Regions from separate parts of the Sebaldella termitidis ATCC 33386 genome, predicted to be linked through region 2. Evidence: riboswitches for the same ligand, from Rfam matches in the RefSeq annotation. Region 2 holds a riboswitch; the other holds the start of a gene.

Region 1 (5,495 bases), 700 kb from region 2:
TCAAATTTTAGTTTTAACATAATCTTTACTCCTCTGCCGTTTTTATATTTCAAATTCTTTTGAAAGCAGAACCGCTACTTTTTCTTTGTCTTCTCCGTTAATAATTAAAGAAATGCTTATTTCGGAAGTAGAAACCTGATGAAAGCTTATGCTGTTTTCTGCAAGTATCTTAAAGACTCTTGATGCTATACCTATATTACTGATCATTCCTATACCGACCAGTGAGATTTTCACTACATCTTTGTTAATCTCCGGCTTTATGTCAGGAAGTGCCTCTTTTATTTCCGTTATTGTTCTTTCAAGTGCAGTTTCGTCGGTCTTCGGACATGTAAATGCCATGCTGCCGTGACTGGCAGTTACATCATTCTGACTTATCATATCTATATTTACACCGTTTTTTTCTGCTGAATTAAATACTATATAGACATTTTTTGCATAAGTTGGTATATTTTCTATGTTTACCATCGCAGTATTTTCATTTATAGAAATACCTGTGATCAGCTTCTTTTCCATACATTTCTCCTCTGCACATATTATAGTTCCGTTTTTTTCTCCCAATGATTTTCCTACATAAATTTCCACTCCGTATTTCTTTCCGAGTTCCACAGCTCTGGGCTCCATTACTCCTGCGCCGAGATATGCCAGCTCCATCATTTCATCATATGAAATCAAAGGAAGCTTCTTTGCTTCTTTATATACTCTCGGATCTATGGAATATATCCCGTCCACATCAGTATATATTTCACATCTGGCATCTAAAGCCGCTGCAAGAGCCACTGCCGACGTATCAGACCCGCCTCTTCCCAGCGTAGTAACATCACCTCGTGAATTAACTCCCTGAAAACCTGCTACTATTACTATTTTTCCTTCTTTCAGCAAATCATTTATTTTATTGTTATCCACTGAATCAATGACATTTTTGGTATGAAAGCCTGATGTTTTTATTCCCGCCTGTACACCTGTAAGAGAAATCGCATCATAACCTAAGCTTTTCAATGCTATGGCAAGAAGTGCAATTGTAGTCTGTTCTCCCGTGGACATGAGTCTGTCCAGTTCTCTTTTATCCGGATCCTTTGTTATCTCCTTGGCAAGACTTATCAATGCATCAGTTCTTTTTCCCATAGCCGAAACCACTACTATCACGTCATGTCCCTGATCTTTTACCTCTCCCAAATATTTGGCTATTTCTATTATTTTATCAGTAGTCGCTACAGAACTACCGCCGTATTTATGTACGATTATCAAGGAAGCTCCTCCATTTCCATTGTTATAATTCAAATATAATATCGTTTCTTACCAGATCATCTAAAGTTTCTCTTTTTACTGCAAGCTTTGCCTGTCCGTCTTTTACAAATACAAGAGCCGGTTTTGCAAATCTGTTATAATTGCTTGACATAGAATAGCAGTATGCCCCTGTCGTAGGAACAGCTATTATATCTCCTACTTCTGCGTTCTGAAGCTTTGCATTCCCTATTAATACATCTCCCGATTCACAGAATTTCCCTGCAAGAGTTATCTCTTTTCTGTCTTCATCTTTCAGCTTATTTATTATTCCGGCTTCATATTTTGCCTGATATAAAGCAGGTCTTATATTATCAGCCATTCCGCCGTCAACAAAAACATATGTTTTTCCGCCCACAGTTTCTTTAATTCCTCCTACAGTATACAATGTTGTACCGGCATTTGCAACTATACTTCTTCCCGGTTCTATATAAAGATTTTTGAATCCTATTCTGTATTTAATTTCCATAGCTTCAGTATATGTAATTACTTCCTTTAGAAGCTCGTCAAGCTTTGGCGGCTGGTCTCCCTCAGCATAATAAACTCCGAAGCCTCCGCCCATATTTACAGTTTCTACTGCTATTCCCAGTTCTTCTTTCAGCTTGCTAAGATATTTGAATATTTCATCAAGTGCAAATATAAAGAATGCTGACTGAAAAATCTGTGATCCTATATGGGTATGAAATCCTTTAAATTCAATAAATTCACTGTCATCAAGTCTTTTTACTATATCAAAAAGATTCTCCTGAAATAATGAAACCCCGAATTTTGAAGTCAGACCTGAGGTTTTTATATACTCGTGTGTATGTGCCTCAATTCCTGGATCTATTCTCAAAAGCACCGCCTGCTTTTTATTTTTTTCTCTGCATATTCTTTCTATTTTTTCTATTTCATCTTCATTATCTATAACTATTTCTTTTATTCCATATTCTATTGCCATATTCAATTCTTCATCAGACTTGTTATTCCCGTGCATATGTATTCTCTCCATGGGAAATCCCGCTTTTACAGCTGTATATAATTCTCCCGCAGATACTACATCAAGATCCAGACCCTTTTTGTTAACAAGATTTACCATTCCTGTGGTAAGAAATGCCTTTCCTGCATAAGCTATCTGTGTATTGAATCTTTCTGATACAAAAGCTTCCTTCATTATATCAATAGTATCTTCAATAAGTTTTTGATCCATTACATAAAGCGGTGTGCCGAATTCCTCTGTAAGCTTTTCAGTATCTATCCCTCCGATTTCAAGATTTCCTCTTTCGTTAATTTTTGATGTTCCGAATAATTTCATAATTTTACTCCTCTCAAGTCATATATAAAAATGCTGATAGACAAGCCATCAGCAGATAAAATACTATTTATATAAAAGTACTGTATTTATACCTGATAGCTCAACATTACCGATAAACGGAAATGACAGTCTTATGGATATTTTCCACAAGCCCAGCTGTGAAACCTGTCAGTTTCTCACAGCTTCGGCGGATACTCCTTTTGATTTATATCACAGACTGACAGTCTCAATAAATCTACTCTTAGCTTTCCGCGCCTCTATCTATTATTTTTTACAATTATAAACTATTTAGCTTGAATTGTAAAATAATTTTTTCATATACCTAAATTATATTTCATTAATGTATCCATGATAACATATATTGATATCTTAATCTGTACATTTCTTTTTTCCTGTGATAAACTTGGTTATATCTGAAATTATATAACTGATCCTTTCTGGAAAAAACAGCTTTCTATAATTAAGAAAGAATCAGTATTTTTCTCCGGATCAGCAGATAAAAAGCTGAAAAATTAAGATTTAATATGAGGTGGTATTATGAAGAAGATAAAAATCAGTGATATTCCATGGAAGGAGCTGACTACTCCTTACGGGAGAGGAACAGATATTCCCAGACTTATTGAGAACAGAAATTACAAAGAATTAAATAATCTTCTGGAACATCAGGAAACATTATGGCAGGTTACTCCATGGGGAGTATACTTTCTCCTTATCCAGCTGGAAGAAGACTTTGCGGAGGGAAAAAAGAATTTTAGCTTTGATCAGATGGAAATTTATGATCTGGTTCTGACTTCATTTAAAAATGTTATCCAGAATGATTATGATAAGTCAGAGATTTTTACTGATCCTCTTGAGCTTATTTCAGAAGGTTCCTTATGGTCTGCTCCTGAGGATGACGACGAATTATACTGGGAAGAAGAATTCCCACCCGGCTACGATGACATTTCATTTTTGAATACTTATTACTATTCATGGAAATTCATAAATGACAAAGCCGGATTATTTGAAAAAATAAAGGATTCTACAGACAATAAGGAGCTTAAAGATTTTTTGACCGGCATTCTTGCGGAATTAAAAGAATTTTCAGTATAGATATGAAATTTTGATACTTTTATTTATAAAATTGAAAAATGATACAAAATTAAAATATGAAGAGAGAATATTTTTATTCTTTTCTTCATATTTTTACAATTCAAACTATCTATTAACTATTTTTCCCGCTTTATTGATTCCAGATACTCTTCAAATGTAATAAATCCTCCCTCCCAGCCAAAGTCTAAATCAACATACCATTTCTCTACATAGTATCCTCTTGATCTAGGTTTCAAATTCTTTTTTATTTTATATTCAGCAAGATATCCCCTAGCTTTTTTTATAGTTGAAAAGAATCCTAGAATCTCGTTATCTTCTGTATCATCCTTATATTCTTTATGCTACCCTAAAAGATAGACTTTTTTAAATTCTCTATTATCTTTTTTTCCGTCTATAATATATTTTTTTATTTTGAATCCATTGGGAAATCTTTCAAACCCCTCATATTTGACATATTCCTGCACTTTTTCTTCTGCTTTTTCAAGTGTTGAACAAATTCCGATATATTTTCTCTCTATCAAGTTCTTTTCTGCTTTTCTTGTATGTGTTAAAAAATAGACCATAAAATCATCCCCTATATTTTTAGTTCTCCTAAGTAAAATCATAATTTTTTTATACTTAAAATTCAACTTTATATAAAATACCCGCACAAAAAATTTAATTTCCCTCTACAGGTATTTACACTAACTCAATTCTGAAAAATCCTCTTATCATACACCTTATATATTTCATATGCCGGTTCCTCGTAAGGATGCTCTTTCAGCAGTATTTCCACTACATTCTCAATATATTCAGCCGAGCAAAGCATTTCTATCCTGTACTCTGCCACTGTCTCCATTTCTCCTGTTTTCCCCAAAAAAGGGTCACTTCCTGTAAGGGGTCTGAACTGTCCGGTACCTTTTACTTCAAAGGAACACATATCATAATTTTCATATTTTCCTGCCCCGGCTTCAAATAAAGATTTTTTCATATTTTCCTTATATTCCTCAGGTATAAAAAAGACAAACTTATACATTTTTATCTTCCTCGCTCTCCAAAATTAATTATCCAAAAAGGGAGAAAAAAACTCTTCTCCCATATATAATATCACTTTATTAGTATTTAGAACATCATTTTAAAATATCTTTTTATTTTCCCGTTTCATTATACCTTTCCACTCTTTTGGCATAATGTATCTGAATTAAAGCTGCGAAAAATACCGTAACCAGGATTATCAGCCCGTAAAATCTGTTTCCCAGTACCGCACATATTAACACACTTATAAATACTCCTCCTATACTCATAAGTACAAGTTTAAACGTTCCTATATTTCCCAGTTTTTCATTTTTCCCGAAAATAATGCGGGTTATTGCTATAATCACAGCTAAAATAACTGTTCCAAAAACTGAATACATATTCTCCACCTTTTCTTTCAATAAATTATTTTTTTATTCTCCGACAGACTGTACATTTTCATTGTCCAGAGTTCTCTTTTCAAACAGCTTGAAAAAGGGATAATATATGGCAAGTGATACAAAAAAGCATATAAAAACAAGAACGCATGCCATCCAGTTCCAGTTTGTCGTTATCAGTGCTCCTAATGGTGCCGGCACTGTAAAGGGAGGTTTTACCATCATTCTGGGTATAATGTTTAAAGCAGTAAAAATATATACAATAATAGTGTTAACCACAGGAACCAGCATAAACGGCACTGCCAGAAGAGGATTCATTACTATGGGTGCTCCGAATATCATCGGCTCGTTTATATTAAAAATTCCGGGAAGTATAGAAAGCTTTCCAAGCTGTTTCAGATACTGTGATTTTGATGTCATAAAAAGTACTACCAGTG
Region 2 (5,495 bases):
TATACCAAAGATATCTGGGATGGTACGACAGTAATCCAGCGAATTTGAATCCGCTGCCGCCGGAAGAATCAGCTAAAAAATATGTGGAGTATATGGGAGGATCAGCAGCTGTAATGAAAAAAGCCAGAGAAGCATATAATAAAGGTGATTACAGATGGGCTGCTGAAGTAATGAATAAGGTAGTATTTGCGGAACCAAATAACACAGCCGCTAAAAATCTTCAGGCAGATATACTCGAGCAGCTGGGTTACCAATCAGAAAACGGTACATGGAGAAACGAATATCTAATGGGTGCTTATGAGCTTAGAAACGGTACGCCAAAAATTACGGCAACTACTGCCAGTCCTGATACTCTTAATGCTATGACTCCTGATATGATACTGGATTATTTTGGAATACATATCATAGGAGATAAGGCAAACGGCAAAAAAATGGTAATAAACTGGGAAGAACCTAATCTAAAGGAAAAATATGTAATTACACTCGAGAATAGTGTATTAGTTTATAGAAAAGTAAACAGCTTCGGAAATGCAGATTTAAGCATGACTATTCCGAAAGAATCATTACTTGGAATAGCTGGAAATGCTACAACACTGGATAAGGAAGTTCAGGCAGGCAGAGCCAAAGTTACAGGAGATACATCTAAATTTAATGAACTGCTGGAAACTTTTGATTCATTTACTCCGGACTTTAATATAGTAACACCGTAATAAATATTTTGGGGGAATTTGTCTAACGGCAGATTCCCTTTTGATTGTAAAAAAATAAGCATTAAGTGTTCTTAGCGGAAAACAGTGCAGAAAAGCTATTTTGATCCGGAAATAAAATAATTCTTATTGACAAAATGAACTATGAAATTATATAATTTATTGCATTAAATAATAAACAGAATGTTTAATTTTGATTTTATAATAGGAATGGAGCCTCTTTTATGAATAAATTTCCCGGTATGGAAAAATTTAACATTTTATCTGAAGAGTATGGAATAAATGATTTAGATGTAATAAGAGCATATTTTAGTTTTATGATGACCGCACAAAAAGCCAACGGGAGAGTGGAGAGTCATTTAAGCCACTTTGGTACTACGAGTACACAGCTGTCAATACTGTTAACTTTGTATTTAAATCACAATAAGCCGGAAACTGCCGGAAATATTTCAAAAAAATTTGGTTTGTCTGCTCCCACTATTAGTAATGTTATTAAGACATTATGTCAAAAGAAATTTATAAAAAAAGTAAAAGATAAAAGTGACAAAAGAGTTTATAAAATAACAATGACTGAAGAAGGATACCGTTTCCTGAATGGTTTAATTCCTGAATATCATTCCAGATATAAAAAAATCTTTTCAGAATTTACAGATGAAGAGTTAAAGTGTCTGGAACGAATTTCATTAAAGCTTTTTCATAATATTGATTTATTTGGCTGAAAGAAAATAAAATATAATAATTGTATTTATTAAAATAAAAATGAGCAGACCGGATTTCCGGTCTGCTTTTAGTTTGCTGCTTTCTTTTCAGAGTTTAGTTTTTCTTCGGCAACTAATTTTTTCTCATAAAGTTTGAAAAAAGGAAAATAAATAATTGTAGAAATTGCTATATTTATAAATACCAGTATTACTGCCCTGAAATCACCGTTTGTAGCCAGATAAGCACCTATAGGTCCCGGAAATGTCCAAGGGGCAAGAGTAGAAACTCTTGATACCATATTGGCAGCCATGGCAAAATAGCTTAAAAGAGCTGTAGTTATTGGTGCAAGCATAAATGGTATAATCAAAAACGGATTTAACATAATTGGTGTTCCGAATATAATAGGCTCGTTTATATTAAAAATTCCGGGAAGCAGAGCAATTCTGCCCAGACTTTTTAACTGCTTTGACTTCGAAAAAACCATAAGAATAAGAAGTCCTATAGTACATCCTGAACCGCCTATCCAGATAAACCACTGATAAAAAGGTTCGGCACCAATATTAGGGAGCACCTTTGCACCTGCTTCAAGAGCTGCACCATTTTGATCCAGAAGGATAAGCCATATTGGTCTTGCAACAGAACCAATTATTGCAACTCCGTGAATACCGCATGCCCATAAAAAAGTAATAAGAAAAACAATAACTATAACTCCGGCAGGATGATTAACAAGGCTGATAAGCGGTTTAAAAAATCCGTATAAAAATTTATGAATATCAAATCCGAAGTGTATAGAAACAAGATAGACAACTACTACCACAAAAATAGTGGGGAATAGTGATTCAAAAGATCTTCCCACTGCTTCGGGCACTCCGTCAGGCATTCTTATTACTAGCCTGTGTTCCTTAAAGAACCGGAGAGTTTCCACAGCGAAAAAGGCTATTATAATACCTCCGAATAATCCGGCCGAACCAAGATTATTCATAGGAACTACCCATCCCTTTGTAGGCTCTGCGGCATTTTTCAATGTAAATTCCAGAAATAAAGGAACCTGTGTCATCATAAACGCGACAAGAGCAAGTGTTCCTGCCGATACACCATCCAGATTATAAGATTTTGCCAGATAGTAAGCAATATTATAAGTGGCAAAAACGGCGATAATCCCCATACTAAGTCTGAACACCAGTGCGAAATTCATTCCATATTTATTAGCGTAGTCAATCGATTTTAAAAATGTGGGGCTAAGTGGCGGAGAAGCAAGTATCAAAAAGAAACTTCCTACTATAGTAAGAGGAATAGTAGATATCATTCCATTTCTTACAGCCAGCAGATGCTTTTGGTTAGCAAGCTTTGACATAGGCCCCATAAGAGTTTTTTCCATAAAACTAAAAAAATTATTTCCCATTTTTTCTCCTCTCTAAAAATTAAATTCATTCTAATATTACTACATAAAGTATAAAATAGCAAATTATATATTATATATTCATTAATACTTGACATTTCTGGAAATATCAGCTATCATTATTTAATAACAATAGAATAAAATTAGGTTTTATAGAGGTAGCGGTGAGAATTAGTAATATGCAGAGCTGGCAGGCTGGGAAGCATATGAAAGGTAACCATCGCCGAACATTATATGAAGGCATGAGTATAATGTGGGGGCAGAGATAACATCTTTGTCACTCATCCATTGGATGGCACTATTAAACAACTATATATAAACAGGTTGTCATAATAGTGAACAACCTTTTTTTATAAATTAGGAGGAAAATATGATAAAAAAAATTAATTTATTTGCTTTAATATTGATGCTTGTGGTATTAACAGCCTGTGGAAAAGGCGGAAGCGGGGGAGAAGGAAAAAAAGAAAGCAATGAGTTCAGAGTGGGAATGGAATGCGGATATGCCCCTTTTAACTGGTTCCAAAGTGATGACAGCAACGGTGCCGTAAAGAATTCGAGCAACGGATACTGCGGCGGTTATGACGTGGAAATAGCAAAGCTTGTAGCAAAAGGTCTTGGAAAAGAACTTGTAATAGTACAGACAGACTGGGACGGACTTCTTGGACCGGCACTGCAGTCTGGTAAGATAGATGCAGTAATAGCAGGTATGTCACCAACTACAGAACGTAAAGAAAGTCTGGATTTCACATCGCCTTATTATAAGTCGGATCTTGTAGTAGTAGTAGCAAAAGACGGAAAATATGCAAATGCAAAAACACTTGAAGACTTTCAGGGAGCTAAAATAACTGGACAGCTGAATACACTTCACTATACTGTAATAGATCAGCTTACAGGAGCGAACAAGCAGACAGCAATGGAAAATTTTCCTGCTATGATAGTAGCACTTAATTCCGGGAAAATAGACGGTTATGTTTCTGAAAGACCGGGAGCAATGGCAGCAGAAACTGCAAACCCAAATTTGAAATATATTACTTTTGAAAAAGGAAAGGGTTTTGAATATTCCAATGAGGAAGTCGATGTGGCTGTGGGACTGAAAAAAGGAAATACAGATCTTAAAGACCAGATAGATAAAATTCTTGCCGGAATTACAGAAGAAGAGCGTCAAAAAATAATGGAAGATGCTATTAAGAATCAGCCGTTAGAAAATTAGATTTTATTATAAAATTAAACAAGTCAAGATGTATTCTGAGCAGAACCAAAGAGAAGCCAGGATACTGGAAAGAGGGAAATTATGTTTTTAGCAGCAGATGGTACGAGGACTTTTTTAGGCTGGGTAGCTTTTTTCATAGAAAAAAACGGAAACCAGTTCTTAAGCGGTACCATTACGACTCTTTATATTTCGCTAACAGGAACTATTGTGGGATTTTTTATCGGATTATGTGTTGCATTAGTAAGGGAAGCGTATATAGATGAAAAAACACCGGTAATAAAAAAGTTTTTTATTAAGCTATCTCAGATAATAATAAAAATATATATAGCTGTTTTCAGGGGAACACCTATGATAGTACAGGCAATGGTTATTTATTACGGGCTTCCAGTACTTCTACAAAGATTTGATTTTAATCTTGATCCTATACCGGCAGCATTATTCATAGTATCAATAAATACCGGATCTTACATGGCTGAGATAATCAGAGGCGGAATTGATTCTGTGGATAAGGGACAGCTTGAAGGAGCCCAGGCAATAGGAATGAGTCATTTTCAAACCATGAAATCCATTATATTTCCGCAGGCAATACGTAATGTATTACCTTCTGTAGGAAATGAGTTTATTATAAATATAAAAGATACATCGGTTCTTAACGTTATCAGTGTTACCGAACTCTTTTTCACTTCAAAATCACTGGCAGGAACGTATACTCGTTATTATGAAGTATTTATAATAACAAGTGCAATATATTTCTTTCTTACATTTACAATCAGTCTGATTCTGAGATTTGTAGAAAAGAAAATCGACGGTCCGAAAAATTTTGAAATTGCAGAGACAATTGAGAAAGAGATTGACAGTAATTTGTTGAAAGAGAGGTAATAGTGTGGGTAATGAAATTATAAAAATAGAACATCTGAGAAAAGATTTCGGAAGCCGTTGTGTCCTGAAAGATATTAATTTTACTGTAAAACCAAAAGAAGTAGTATGTATAATAGGCTCTTCGGGAAGCGGTAAGTCTACACTGCTTCGCTGCATAAATCTTCTGGAGAGACCGACAAGCGGTGAGATATTTTATCACGATAAAGATATAACAACAGGAAAAATGTCTCTTGCCAAGCTAAGATCAAAAGTAGGAATGGTATTTCAGCAGTTTAATCTTTTTAATAATCTTACAGTACTGGAAAACTGCGTGATTGGACAAATGAAAGTATTAAAAAGAAGCAAAAAAAACAGTGAGGACATGGCAATGAAATTCCTTACCAAGGTAGGAATGGAAAAATTCATAAATGCAAAACCAAGTCAGATATCTGGCGGACAAAAGCAGAGGGTAGCTATAGCAAGAGCATTGGCTATGGAGCCGGAGGTTCTTTTATTTGATGAGCCTACATCGGCTCTTGATCCTGAAATGGTGGGTGAGGTACTAAAGGTAATGAAGGATCTGGCACAAAGCGGGTTGACAATGCTGGTAGTAACACATGAA

The links. A riboswitch is a leader RNA that binds a small molecule or an ion and turns the genes downstream of it on or off. The one in region 2 is predicted to bind lysine.
Region 1: linked by a shared signal. The riboswitch ahead of lysA (diaminopimelate decarboxylase) and the one ahead of STERM_RS22520 (transporter substrate-binding domain-containing protein) in region 2 are both predicted to bind lysine.

Annotation. Positions count from the first base shown of each region.
Region 1 covers NC_013517.1:3,133,767-3,139,261, forward strand. Annotated here, with positions in the region: gene dapF (diaminopimelate epimerase) at 1-20, opposite strand, end outside; gene STERM_RS14720 (aspartate kinase) at 43-1,245, opposite strand; gene lysA (diaminopimelate decarboxylase) at 1,268-2,575, opposite strand; lysine riboswitch at 2,664-2,843, opposite strand; gene STERM_RS14730 (hypothetical protein) at 3,113-3,667, shown strand; gene STERM_RS14735 (hypothetical protein) at 4,009-4,296, opposite strand; gene STERM_RS14740 (YqfO family protein) at 4,356-4,682, opposite strand; gene STERM_RS14745 (hypothetical protein) at 4,795-5,061, opposite strand; gene STERM_RS14750 (PTS sugar transporter subunit IIC) at 5,095-5,495, opposite strand, start outside.
Region 2 covers NC_013517.1:2,434,887-2,440,381, reverse strand. Annotated here, with positions in the region: gene STERM_RS11345 (alkyl/aryl-sulfatase) at 1-710, shown strand, start outside; gene STERM_RS21275 (MarR family transcriptional regulator) at 932-1,426, shown strand; gene STERM_RS11335 (PTS sugar transporter subunit IIC) at 1,495-2,808, opposite strand; lysine riboswitch at 2,951-3,114, shown strand; gene STERM_RS22520 (transporter substrate-binding domain-containing protein) at 3,176-4,015, shown strand; gene STERM_RS22515 (amino acid ABC transporter permease) at 4,097-4,894, shown strand; gene STERM_RS11320 (amino acid ABC transporter ATP-binding protein) at 4,899-5,495, shown strand, end outside.